Regions from separate parts of the Sinobaca sp. SA16-1 genome, predicted to be linked through region 1. Evidence: predicted binding sites of a transcription regulator. Region 1 holds the regulator's gene; the other holds the start of a gene.
The links. The regulator LexA, encoded in region 1, represses DNA repair genes until DNA is damaged. The targets are predictions, from matches to a motif close to CGAACATATGTTCG.

Region 1 (6,818 bases):
CTTCGTGGATACTGTAAGGACCTCTAACATTATACCTTACTAACAGGCGGATGAAAAGAGCCTCCCAGTGATTTGCTTCAATTTCCAGATCCGTAAAAAAAGAAGCCTGGATCTCGTCCAGGCTTTGCTTTTTATTTTTGAAGCAGGTCTTTTACAATAGATACTACATTTTCGGTTGTAAAGCCATACTCTTCCATAATTTTATCTCCAGGAGCAGAAGCTCCAAATTCATCAATTCCGAGAACGGCGCCTTCTGTGCCTACGTACTTGTACCAAGGCATTGTTGATCCCATTTCCATACCTAGAGCTGGTACTCCTTTTAACAGCACGCTGTCTCTGTAGCTTTGCGGCTGGCGGTCAAAAGCAAGAAAATCGGGCATACTTACTACGTTAGCCGCAATTCCTTCCTGCTCAAGTGCGGCTTTGGCATCCACTGCCAGCGCCACTTCCGAACCGGTAGCCAGAAGCTGCACTTCTGGTGAACCAACAGATTCTACGATATATGCGCCTTTAGCTACGCCCTCTTCCGCTCTTTCAGCAGAAGTTGACAGCGTAGGAAGACCTTGTCTGGTTAGAGACAGAACGGTTGGGCCGCCTGTGCTCTCCAATGCCACTTTCCAGGCCGCGGATGTTTCATTGCCGTCGGCTGGACGGATGACGTGAACGCCCGGGATTGCACGAAGAGCAGCGATTTGTTCAACGGGTTCATGTGTTGGGCCGTCTTCTCCGACTGCAATGCTGTCATGTGTGAACACATACGTTACAGGCAGATTCATTAATGCACTTAAGCGAAGTGCCGGACGAAGGTAATCAGAGAACACCAGGAACGTGGATGCATATGGGTGTACGCCTCCGTGCAGCTTAAGACCGTTAAGTGCAGAAGCCATGGCGAATTCTCTTACGCCAAACCAGATGTTACGTCCTTTGTAATTATCTTTTGTAAAATCTGTTTCTTCTTTAATTAATGTCTTATTGGAAGAAGCCAGGTCAGCCGAGCCGCCGAATAACGATGGCACGTGCTTGGAAATGGCCTGAAGCGCATCGCCTGAAGCAGCACGCGTAGCTACCTTTTCATTCGTATAGGCGGGAAGTTCTTTTTCCCATCCTTCAGGAAGCTCCCCTTTTAGCGCCTTAATGAATTGTTCAGCATCTTTTGGGTGCTTTTTCTGGTAATCCGTAAACAAATCGTTCCATTCTTTTTCTTTGCGGGCGCCTGCTGCTTTTTTCTCAGCGAAAAAGGCCGTTACTTCTGCCGGTACGTGGAATTCTTCTTCGTATTCCCACTTGTACATTCCTTTGGCCAATGTAATTTCTTCAGCGCCAAGCGGAGCACCGTGTGCTGCGTTGGTACCGCCTTTATTAGGAGAGCCGTAACCGATTGTCGTTTTGACTTCGATTAAAGTTGGCTTGCCTGCTTGCTTTGCTTCTTCAATTGCTTCTTTAATAGCTTTCGTATCATTGCCATCTTTTACGAGGATGGTGTGCCAGCCATATGCATCATAACGCTGCATGACATTTTCGGAAAATGACTGGTGCAGATCGCCATCGAGCGAAATATCGTTGGAATCATAAAGCACAATCAGGCGGTCCAGGTTCAGGTGACCGGCTAAAGAAGCGGACTCTGAACTGACCCCTTCCATGATATCCCCATCGCCGCATAGAACATATGTATAATGATCTACGAGCGGGAAGCTGCTTTTGTTGTAAGTAGCTGCCATATGGCGCTCTGCCATAGCCATGCCTGTTGCCATCGCAAGCCCCTGGCCAAGCGGACCGGTGGTGGCTTCAACGCCTGGTGTATGGCCGTATTCCGGGTGTCCCGGAGTTTTGCTTCCCCACTGTCTGAAGTTCTGAAGCTCTTCCAGAGAAAGGTCATAGCCGGTAAGATGAAGCAGGCTGTATAAAAGCATAGAGCCGTGTCCCGCGGATAGAACAAAACGGTCGCGGTTAAACCATTCCGGGTTGCCAGGATTATGATTCATGCACTCTGTCCACAAAGTAAAGGCCATTGGTGCCGCTCCCATAGGTAATCCCGGGTGACCGGAATTAGCCCGTTCAATGCTATCGATCGATAACGTACGAATCGTATTAATAGCTAAATTTTCTAATTGCGTCGCTGTAGTCTGCGCTGCCATAATCGTATTCTCCCCTTGTCTCTGTTTAGTAATTAACGTCCATCCATGAATAAATAATAAACGCTTTCTTTTTATTATACAAGAATCGCGGCGAAATACGTGGAATTTTTCTAAATCGTGCCGGCTTTCTTTTGACAGGCCGGATCTACCATCTCCGCTGTTTCTAATTCCTTTTGTTTAACGGAGTTGTAACCACGTTAAAAAGACCATCCTCTATTGTTTTAACGAAAATGGTCTTCCGGATTCCGCTCTTCGGGCAGCGGCTCATATACGAATATAATATCATTACGCCAGATGAAGAATATATTTGTGTGCCACGCTATCTGGAGCGGTACACTTTACGTTCTTTCTTTGATCGGTCCAGCTTATCGGGGGTAACGTCAGCGCCTTCAGGATCCACTACTTTAACCGAATGAAGCTGGTCTTTAAATGACGAACGGAAACTCTGCAGGTATTCTTCTCTCAGTTCGTGCTGTTCTATGCTCTCAGACTCCGTCAGGCCGGTTGTCTTCGCGCGCTGGGACAGCTCATTAATGCGTGCAATTTTGTCTTGGGATAACATGATATTCCCCCCTTTTATGTTCGTTTCCATGAATATCCTTCTATATTAATGGTACTTATATACCCGCTTTTATGCAAACGGAACCATCTTTGTTCTGGAGGGATAGGAAGGTATAGGGCCTCACCAAAGGCGCTCAGCCTTCACTACGACTGTTCATCTTCTTTTTTCATATGCTCCCGGTAGCGCCGGTGCACCGTGGCTTTAGATACATCGTATCCGAGTCCGCGCAGGGTCGCGGCAATATCATAAAAGGGAAGGTCCCGCTGACGGAGCCTGATGATCTCTTCTATCGGCACTTCTTTTTTTACACGCTCTCCCTGGCCCCGGTTTTTTAAATTCTTATCGGGGCGGTAGCCATTTTCTACTGCCCGCTTCATTCCGCGCTTGATCTTAAAATTATGCAGCCTGCGCTGATGCTCCTCCACGATGGAGAGTATATCAATCAGCATACTGTCTGACTCAGATAATTCAAGCACGCCGTTTTCCCGGACGGAATAAATTGTTACTCCACTTTTGTGGAGGGCGTGAAGGACCGCTACTTTTGCATGGCCTCTTCCAAGTCTCGTATCATCCTGCACGCACAAAATAGAAGCCTTTCCTGACGAAAAGTCTTCAAGCATCTCCAGCAGCCCTTCTCTTTCCATAGAATAGCCGCTCTGTTCTTCTTTGATTGTTTTATAAATAGGCAGATTGTTTCTCTTGGCAAGAGATGTCAATTCCTCCACCTGCCGCTCCAGAGAAGTCTGCTGTTCTTTCTTTTCGGTACTCACCCTGCAGTAGATAATGCACTTCTCCATCGTCCCACTTCACCTTCTGATTACTTTCATTAGTCCAGGGTATAATTCACCCATTGATAGGCGGTTAATTCCTGTTCGATCTGAAGCTCTTCTGCTTCCTCCGTTATATCGTCTTCATAAACAAAACCTGCTTCTGCATCTGGTGCATTAATCTGGACGGCTATAATTAGAAATAAAATTGATGCTGCAAATAGTAATAATATCATCCATTCCTGCATCGTTACATTCGTTATTTTTGAAATCATTGTAATTCCCCCGTTTTTAAGAATGTGTGTTCCCTTTTTTAAAAGTATAATAAGAACTTCTGTTCCCGTCAAGTAAAATTAGAACGGATGTTTGCATGTTCGTATTATTCATGATACAATTTTTTAAAATAACATTACACGCACAGGAGGTGCCGGGACTTTGACTAAATTATCAAAACGACAAGAACAAATACTTGACTATATAAAAGGGGAAGTACGTCTAAAAGGCTATCCCCCGTCTGTCCGGGAAATCGGAGAAGCTGTGGGACTCGCTTCCAGTTCTACCGTGCACGGACATTTATCCAGGCTTGAAAGCAAAGGTTTTATTCGACGCGATCCTACTAAACCAAGAGCAATAGAGGTGCTGTCTTTTGAAGATGCACCGCCTGAAATATCCGAAAGCTCTGCTGTGTACGTTCCGATGCTCGGTAAAGTTACAGCCGGTGAACCCATTACAGCTATCGAAAACATAGAGGAATACATTCCTCTTCCGGAACGTATGGTGGCAAATGAACATGAGAATGTTTTTGTCCTTACTATTCAGGGGGAAAGTATGATTGAAGCCGGTATTTACGATAAAGACCTGGTTATTGTCAGACAGCAGCAGACAGCAAACAACGGAGACATTATTGTAGCAATGACCGAAGAGCTCGAAGCGACCGTAAAGCGTTTTTACAGGGAGAGCGGTTATATCCGCCTGCAGCCTGAAAATGCAGCCATGGACCCTATTATTCTTGATGACTGTACTGTTCTTGGTAAAGTCATCGGCGTTTTCCGCACCATTCATTAACGAATAGAAAACGGCTTCCTTCATTATTGAAGAAAGCCGTTTTTTCATTGAGAGGTTTTGAAAAAACCTGTTGTGGTATACAAATATATAATTAAATACAGCTATGATCATGGAAAGGAGATAAGCCATTGCTCTATATTAAATGCCATTCATGCGGCAAAGAAACAAAAGCAGAGGTGCAGATGCCGGCTTCTGATCTAAGCGATGCTGCTATTGATCAGGAATACCAGAATTGCCCTCAGTGCGGCAGTCCTATTAAGCTGCTTGCCGATGATATATACGAAAAATAGAATGCCCACTGGGTATTCTATTTTTATTTGCTTCTTTTTTTCTATTGTTCACCAGTTAGTCATTTTTTTCGCTGTTTTGTCACTTTTTAGACATTGATTTCACGTCTCTAATGCGGTTTAATAGGAATAAGGCAAACAACGCTCACTATTTCACAAGAGCGGAATCTATACTAATCAGGAGATGTTGAAATGGCTGCATCTAATATAATGGAACGTGTATTTAACAGTACATTATTTATCGGCGTAATTTCCGCTGTGCTTGCTAACTTAATTTTGATCGATATTCTCCATTTTCAGGAGACTCTCGCTCTTACTATACTGGTTCTGGTGTTCATTTTTCTTCTCGTATTTACCGCAGTAAAATCTATCTTTTTTCTATTTCTTGATGTCGTAAGGCATTAAAAAAGCGTCCCCTGCAGGGAACGCTTTTTTTTATTCTTCTGGTTCTGGTTCTTTTACCGGCTTGGTGTCTTCTCTTAAGTTAAACCCGGTTAATTCTTCATAAGAAGTGGTGCGATAGGTTTCATAATGCTTTTCTACTTCTTTATCAACATCTTTTTGAGAAAGTACATTATGACGTAGAATAAGATCCCATAAAATTTTGTTTCTTGCCTGCTCGATAGAAAGCTGACTCGCTAAATCCATAATCATATCTTCTGTATTTCTTCCACTTACCATATTCGTTCCATCCCCTTTCCGTATGCCATTATCCTACAGTATACCGTATCCTTCAAGGGAGAGTCCTTGTCCCTTGTATTCCATCTTAAAATTGTGCGCTTTCTGCCTGGAGGTGCTTCAAATCGGTTCTTCCTGCTTCATCGTTTTGATATCCCGGGAACCGGGAAGAGAACAAAGAGACCATTTAAACAAAGGAGAGATACATGTGGATATTATTAAAAAGTTTGTTGACCATCATATGGACAAATATAAAGAAGGAAATACGTTTGAAGCCGATGACGCTTTTCGACGGGACCAAAAGGAAGTTGCTGATTCATTGGGCCTTAACCTGCAGGACCCGGCGGATGAACGATTATTCCGGTCATTTGAGAGTATGGTAAAAGATTACGCTAACGGCACTAACTCGTACGATGAAATTGAGCATAAAGCAGTTGAAATCCAAAAAAAATAATCATCTAAAGCTCTCACGCTTGAGAGCTTTTTTATTTTGTTACTTTTGTAACGACGGTATAATGCTCATCTGTATGCTTTATAACCTGCTGAATCTCCGCATGCTGGAATTCTTCGGCATACTCCAACATTAACTTTTCTATTTCGACTGGAAGAAACCCCGCATCTTTTAAAAAAAGATCATGGTATAACTCTTCTGTCATATTATCTCCCCGCTTTCTTGTTTTCTTCTTCTATTATAAAAGATTTTTTCTTCATATTCGCGGTTTTAAACCGATACATAGAAAAAGCTAATAAAATGCAACCTTTTTTAGGAAATATCGACTATAATAAAGTAAACTATTTACCATAATTATGAATATATAGATACAGGAGGACTAACGTGAAAAAATTTATAGTAGGAATTGCTATAGCCGGTATTATGGGCGCTGTCACTTCCTGCGGCATCGCCTGACAGCTGCCGGGTTTCCTGTCGTTCAGTCCGTATCCACCCTACATATTAGAAAGAGCCTGTTCCCTTAGGGGCACAGGCTCTTTTCTGCAGTATACGTATTAAATAAACAGGTTAATGTTGGACTCTTCTGCTTCTGCCAGGTAAGTAGCGACACCGGCGTAATCCAGTCCATCAATCAATTCTTCTTCTTTGAGTCCCATGACGTCCATAGACATTGTGCAGGCCACCATTTTTACATCCAGGTCCTGGGCCATTTCAATCATCTCTTTCAAAGAAGACACATTATGATTTTTCATCATTTTTTTCATCATTTTCGGTCCCATACCGCCAAAATTCATTTTCGACATAGCCAGTTTTTCCGGACCGCGCGGCATCATTTTTCCGAACATTTTTTCCATCATCGATTTATCACTGCCG
Region 2 (6,818 bases), 580 kb from region 1:
ATACTTTGCCGGACATCAAATGAGCCAGGCGTATCTACGGGATCTTCTGGAGATTATTGAAGGCAAAGATGTATCTGTCAATGTAATTTCAAAATCCGGAACGACCACAGAACCGGCTATTGCATTTCGTGTATTTAAAGAATGGCTGGAAGCTAAATATGGTCAGGACGAAGCGGCAAAACGCATCTTCGCAACGACAGACAAAAGCAAAGGGGCACTCAAGACATCTGCCGACGGACAGGGGTATGAAACCTTTGTGGTGCCTGATGATGTAGGAGGACGCTATTCTGTTCTTACAGCGGTAGGTCTGTTGCCGATAGCCGCCGCCGGGCTCGATATTAACAAAATGATGCAGGGCGCCCAGGATGCCAGAAAAGAACTGGCCGGCGAAAGCCTGGCTGACAATGATGCTTATCAGTATGCAGTTATCCGTCAGGCTTTTTATGCAAAAGGGTATGTGACGGAGCTTCTTGTGAACTATGAGCCGCGGCTTCACTTTGTCAGCGAATGGTGGAAGCAGCTGTTCGGCGAAAGCGAAGGCAAGGATAATAAAGGCCTGTTCCCGGCCGCGGTTGACTTTTCCACAGACCTTCATTCCATGGGTCAGTACGTGCAGGAAGGCAGACGCAACCTTTTTGAAACGGTGCTGCACATTAATTATACCGGTGAAGATATTCTGATCAAAGAAGATAAAGAAGATTTGGACGGTCTTAACTATCTCGCCGGGGAGTCGATTGATTACGTAAACAAAAAAGCGTTCCAGGGAACTCTTTTGGCCCATACGGATGGACAAGTGCCAAACCTTATCGTTGAGATACCAGAAATGAATGAATACTATTTCGGCTATCTTGTGTATTTCTTCGAGAAAGCTTGTGCGATGAGCGGATATTTGATGGGAGTTAATCCTTTCGATCAGCCGGGCGTGGAAGCATATAAAGAAAATATGTTTGCGCTTCTCGGCAAACCGGGATTTGAAGACCAGAAAGCAGAACTTGAAAAACGATTAAAATAAAAATATGGCAGAGCATCCGTTCTCTAAACAGAGGACGGATGTTCCTATTAAAAAGGCGGGGCTTATGTTTATTGAAGCGTTCATATTTGGATTGGCCATCTTTATTGGCTGGATGATTCTTGATCTTGTCAGGGAAAAGTCATTTCGAAAAGAAAGTATCTATCAGTCCTTAATTACCGGTATTGCAGCGGCGTTGGGGTGGATCGTACTGGAATTAATTTTTTAACGTTGACACGCGGTGTAAATCCACTTATAATAAAACTTGTCGTTCCAAGTATGGGGCATTAGCTCAGCTGGGAGAGCGCTTGGCTGGCAGCCAAGAGGTCAGCGGTTCGAGCCCGCTATGCTCCACCATACATATAAGACTAACAGCAATGGTTTGAGGATACACTCAGCCCATTGCTGTTTTTTTATGTTTTCTGCTGAAAATAACATCGTTTTATGACCCATTTCTGCTTTAATTTCGTTAGCTTAGTAACAGAGATAAAAGACCCGACCCTGGAATTGAAAACAGCCGGAGGAGGCATGACAGATGAAATATGCGATTAATCGTTACCTTCATTTGGTAGATGAGCAGATGCTGCTGGAGCTTTTGGACGAACCGACGCATTCGATTACGGCGGAAATGCGTCTCATTAAGCGAACGATGCAGATGGCGGGACAATTCGAAGGGTTCAAACAAGAAGTGACAAAAGAAATGCAAAGACAAAAAAGCACCGGATAGGAGGAACCCTCCGATTCTGTGCTTTTTTATACCGTGGAAAGACCGGCTTTCCGACGGGCTCTGCTGATGAAATACTTACCGGTTATACGTTTTGTGTCCTTGGAAGGGATAGAAAGCTCCTGCCAGCATCCGTTGATTTCCACATGGAAAAGCAGTACTTCTGTTTTGTAAGACGGCGGGAATAAAACACGAAGCTGCTTTTCTTTCATCTCCTGCTCAAGACGTTCAATGTGCTGGTGCAGGTCTTCTATTAATTCCCTGAAATATAACTGATAGTGAAGCTGAAGCGCAAATTGCCCGTTTAACTGCCTGGAGTCATGCTGTAACGTTTTTAAAAGAAAAACAGAATAAATATAATTGTCGATTAAGCCCTGGCAGTCTTCGTTCATAATGAATCTCCCTCCTTTGTTCTCTTATTATTATTATACACGAACATACGTTCTTTTAAACCTGTTTGCTCTTCATTTCTGCAAAGGACAGGACCAAAAACGGAGAAGAGAGATACAACCCCTTCCTCTTGAAAAATGAAGGTAAAAGAGGCAAACTAAAGAAAGATGTATAAAGATTAAGAAAACAACAGCTATTGGGAGGCCGACAGGACATGGTTTTTGAAAATGTAATCGATAGAAAGAAAACGAACTCAATGAAATGGGACTTTACCGCAGAGCGCTACGGATCCAGTGATTTATGGCCGATGTGGGTAGCAGATATGGACTTTCAGGCGCCAAAGCATGTACTCGATGAAATGCAGAAAATTGTAGAACACGGAGTGTTTGGTTACCACCGCAGACCTGAGAGCCTGCAGGAAGCAACGCTTGCGTGGATTGAAAAGCGTTTTGACTGGAAAGTCGAGAAAGAGCAGCTTGCCTTTACGCCGGGTGTAGTTCCTGCGATCAGCCACTTGATTCAAACATTTACCGAAAAAGGCGACGGTGTGATCATTCAGCCGCCGGTTTATTATCCGTTTTATGCACTCATTGACAATAACGAAAGAAAAATGATGAAAAATCCTTTAAAAGAAACAGAAGAAGGATTTACATTCGATCTGGAAGATCTCGAAGAGCAGATGAAGCAGGGAGCGAAGATGCTTCTACTCTGCAGCCCTCATAATCCAATCGGCCGTGTCTGGAAAAAAGAAGAACTGCAGGGAGTAGCCGCACTCTGTAAACAGTATGGTGTGTTTGTCGTATCGGATGAAATACACGCAGATTTAATTCTGGAAGGCACGCATATTCCATTCTCTACCATCGCAAAGGAGTACGGAGTGGAAACGATGACGTGTATGGCGCCAAGCAAAACCTTTAATTTGGCAGCTTTGTCTTTATCCTATGTCGTGTTTGACAAGGTAGATTCCAGAAAAGCCTACGAAAAACATCTGGCAAATGAATTTGTAGAAATCAACAACCCGTTTGCCACGGCTGCAGCAGAAGCTGCCTATCGTGAAGGCGAAGAGTGGCTGGAAGAGCTGCTTGTATATCTTCGCGGAAACGTAGAATATGTTAAAGAATATATAGAAAAAAACATGCCGGATCTTCATGTTATTAAGCCGCAGGGCACTTATTTAATCTGGATCGATATGAGAGCCCTCGGTCTCTCTGCCACAGAGCAGCAGAGCTGGCTTCGTGAAGAAGGCAGGCTTGCTGTAAGCGACGGCCATATCTTTGGAACAGAAGGCGCGGGCTTTATCCGTATCAATGTAGCCTGCCCGCGTGCGAACGTGGAAGAAGGACTGCAGCGTCTCTATAAAGCGTATCAGGCTCTTTAAGATAACAGTCACCAAAAAGAGGCCGGTTTTCGGCCTCTTTTACATAGAATGACTCAGGAGGAAACCAGAATGAAGACATTTCGGCTAGTGTCATTTCAATGCCTGGAACAAGAGAACGGACAGATTGTTCATCTTCCAATTCCTTTAAAAGAAGGGTTAATTATCAACCGGGAAGAAAAAGACGGAAGCTGGCTTATTAATGCAGTAGTGGACCGGGACCAGGAGAACTGGTTTATTCATTCCAGAGACCAGGAAAATCCGCTCGTTATGGAAGTTACGATTACCGACCCCCGAAATGAACCGGCAATTATGACAGGCACGGTAATGGATGAATCTGATTTAAGCGAAGGGATCAGCCTGTTAATCAAGGCAAAAATGGCAGGCGGCAAGGAAGATGTGTCGCAGATGATTTTAGAAGACCTGGCAGAAGAAGGCTATACGGGCCCGGAAATGATCGCAGAGTTTCAAGTACGCAAAAAGAATTCCAGCATAAGGTCAGCGAAAATGGCCCAGCGGATTTTCGAATCGTTCCGCAGCAAAAATTAAAGCAGGGCAGCAGGAGCACAAGCTAAAGGAGCCTTTCATGAACATTTTTACATTCCAGGATTATTATAAAAATGAAGTACAGCTGACATTTAACGATCGTGCTTTTATTTCTGAGCCGCGCCATGTACTGGTGATCTGTCGATACAGCGGAAAATGGCTGCTTACGAGGCATTCGCGGCGCGGATTGGAATTTCCGGGCGGGAAAGTGGAAGCTGGAGAACTTCCGGAGCATGCAGCGGTGCGGGAAGTCTGGGAAGAAACGGGAGCCAGGCTTGCTTCCATCGAATGGCTGGGACAGTACAAAGTAACCGGAAAAGCAGAAGTTATCTACAAAAATGTATATTTTGCACGGGTAGAAAAGCTTGTCCAAAAAGAAGATTACATGGAAACGCTTGGACCCGTGCTCTGCACGGATCTCCCGGCAGATTTAAAAAACGACGTATCCTTTAGTTTTCTGATGAGAGATGACGTTATTCCTTACTGCCTGAACGAATTGAAACAAAGAAATTGGACATAAAAAAGCACTGCCGCTGGCCGGCAGTGCTTTTTTTGTTTATTCTGCTGAAGCAAATACACTCGGGCCTGCTGCACGGATATTATCAGACACTGAAGTGAATTTTTTAAAGTTTTCCTGAAACTGCTGAGACAGCTCTTTTGCTTTTTCATCATAAGCTGCTGTATCTTTCCACGTCTGCCTTGGCTGAAGCACCTCATCGGGAACACCGGGGCAGCGAAGTGGGATATGCAGACCGAAAAATGGATCTTTAACCGTTTCACAGCTCTGCAGTTCTCCCTGCAGTGCAGCCTGAACCATAGCTCTTGTGTACGCAAGGTTCATTCTTTCCCCTACGCCGTATGGCCCGCCGGACCACCCGGTATTGACAAGAAATACATTGACCTCATGCTGCTCGATTTTTTCTCCGAGCATTTCCGCATAACGGGATGCTTCCAATGGAAGGAACGGAGAACCGAAGCAGGTGGAGAAAGTAGCTTCCGGAGCCGTAATGCCGCGCTCTGTTCCAGCAAGCTTACTCGTGTAGCCGCTTAGAAAATGGTACATAGCCTGCTCTTTGGAGAGCCTGCTGATAGGTGGCAGCACGCCGAAAGCATCAGCCGTTAAAAACACAATCGTAGACGGATGCCCGGAAACACTTGGCATCATCGTATTTGGGATACTGTCAAGCGGGTAAGCGGCCCGCGTGTTTTCCGTTAAGGATACATTATCGTAGTCGGGAGTCCGGCTGTCTTTGTCTGTTTTAACATTTTCAATCACTGCTCCAAAATTAATGGCATTCCAGATCTGCGGTTCTTTTTTGAAAGATAAGTTAATACATTTGGCATAGCAGCCGCCTTCAATGTTAAATACGCCGTTATCAGACCAGCCGTGCTCATCGTCGCCGATCAGGTAGCGGTTCGGATCCGCAGAAAGAGTGGTTTTTCCAGTACCGGAAAGGCCGAAAAACAAAGCCGTGTCGCCTTCTGTACCAACGTTCGCTGAACAGTGCATGGACAAGACATTCTGCTGGGGAAGAAGGTAGTTCATGACGGAAAAAATCGATTTTTTCATTTCTCCGGCATATTCGGTGCCGCCGATTAGTACAATACGTTCTTCAAATGAAATAATAACAAACGCTTCCGAGGACGTTTTGTCCACAGCCGGATCCGCTTTAAAGTGTGGAGCGGAAATAATCGTAAAGCCGGCTTCATGTGTCTGCAATTCTTCTTCCGACGGGCGGATAAACAACTGCTTGGCAAAAAGATTGTGCCAGGCATCTTCGTTAATCACCCGGATAGGAAGACGATAGGCAGGGTCTGCACCTGCAAAGGCCTGAGTGACGAACAGTTCTTTTTGTTCAGCAAGATGAGCCATTACTTTTTTGTAAAGGTCTGTAAAGACCCGTTTGGATATCGGCTGGTTTACTGGTCCCCAGTCAATATCATTAAGTACGCTCTCTTCCTCAACAATGAACTTGTCTTTTGGAGAACGGCCCGTATATTTACCGGTTTCTACACTAAGGGCTCCACTGGCTGTAAGAATGCCTTCTTTTCTGGCCAACGCTCTTTCTACAAGGTGTGAAACAGGCAGATTCATATGAATGTTGTCACCATGAAGAAGGTGGTGAATTTCATTGGAAAAATTTAAAGTAGTCATGGCGGCAAAATCCTTTCTTTTCTTGAATAGTATCATCTAATTGTTAATTAGTATAACACATTAAAATCATTAGTCTATACTACAAATGGAAATTCCCAAAAAATATATCAGGCTATTCTGTGAATGGAAAAACATTTTTTGTGGATAAGAAAGGGAGATTGCTTTATTTGACAAGAGATTGGAACTAAGGTAACATATTTTCGAACGGATACTCTTATCCCGAGCTGGTGGAGGGACAGGCCCTGCGAAACCCGGCAACCATCCGTAAGTACAAAACGGAAAGGTGCTAACCTGGAGAGACGACTGTCGTCTTGGAAGATAAGAGGCGAAAAAGGAACGGATAGAAACCCCCTTTTCCTCGCCATGGAAAAGGGGGTTTTGTGTTTTCTTTCTCTTCTTCTTCTATATAATAAGGCGGCTTAGGCAGCGTGCATATGAAATATGCAGCAGGCAGAAGTACGGCAAGATAAGTTATAAGCAGGATAAAAAGGAGGATATATTTCATGGAAACAATTGGACGCCGCCTGTTTACATCAGAGTCCGTTACAGAAGGGCATCCTGATAAACTGTGTGACCAAATTTCAGATGCAATACTAGATGAGATATTGTCGCAGGATCC

Region 2: the regulator LexA is predicted to act here: its motif matches at 2,166-2,179, upstream of AC5W2J_RS08290 (YhjD family protein).

The regions. Positions count from the first base shown of each region.
Region 1 is NZ_JCAKFL010000003.1:627,701-634,518, reverse strand. It holds gene tkt (transketolase) at 132-2,135, opposite strand; gene AC5W2J_RS11190 (DUF896 domain-containing protein) at 2,455-2,697, opposite strand; gene AC5W2J_RS11185 (YneB family resolvase-like protein) at 2,841-3,494, opposite strand; gene AC5W2J_RS11180 (hypothetical protein) at 3,524-3,739, opposite strand; gene lexA (transcriptional repressor LexA) at 3,900-4,529, shown strand; gene AC5W2J_RS11170 (hypothetical protein) at 4,658-4,819, shown strand; gene AC5W2J_RS11165 (hypothetical protein) at 5,009-5,221, shown strand; gene AC5W2J_RS11160 (hypothetical protein) at 5,252-5,497, opposite strand; gene AC5W2J_RS11155 (hypothetical protein) at 5,703-5,948, shown strand; gene AC5W2J_RS11150 (hypothetical protein) at 5,980-6,150, opposite strand; gene AC5W2J_RS11145 (DsrE/DsrF/DrsH-like family protein) at 6,500-6,818, opposite strand, start outside.
Region 2 is NZ_JCAKFL010000003.1:52,114-58,931, forward strand. It holds gene AC5W2J_RS08270 (glucose-6-phosphate isomerase) at 1-1,012, shown strand, start outside; gene AC5W2J_RS08275 (hypothetical protein) at 1,017-1,238, shown strand; tRNA gene AC5W2J_RS08280 (tRNA-Ala) at 1,291-1,366, shown strand; gene AC5W2J_RS08285 (hypothetical protein) at 1,545-1,736, shown strand; gene AC5W2J_RS08290 (YhjD family protein) at 1,763-2,125, opposite strand; gene AC5W2J_RS08295 (MalY/PatB family protein) at 2,338-3,501, shown strand; gene AC5W2J_RS08300 (YwpF family protein) at 3,571-4,047, shown strand; gene ytkD (RNA deprotection pyrophosphohydrolase) at 4,091-4,564, shown strand; gene pckA (phosphoenolpyruvate carboxykinase (ATP)) at 4,601-6,199, opposite strand; SAM riboswitch class I at 6,411-6,524, shown strand; gene metK (methionine adenosyltransferase) at 6,703-6,818, shown strand, end outside.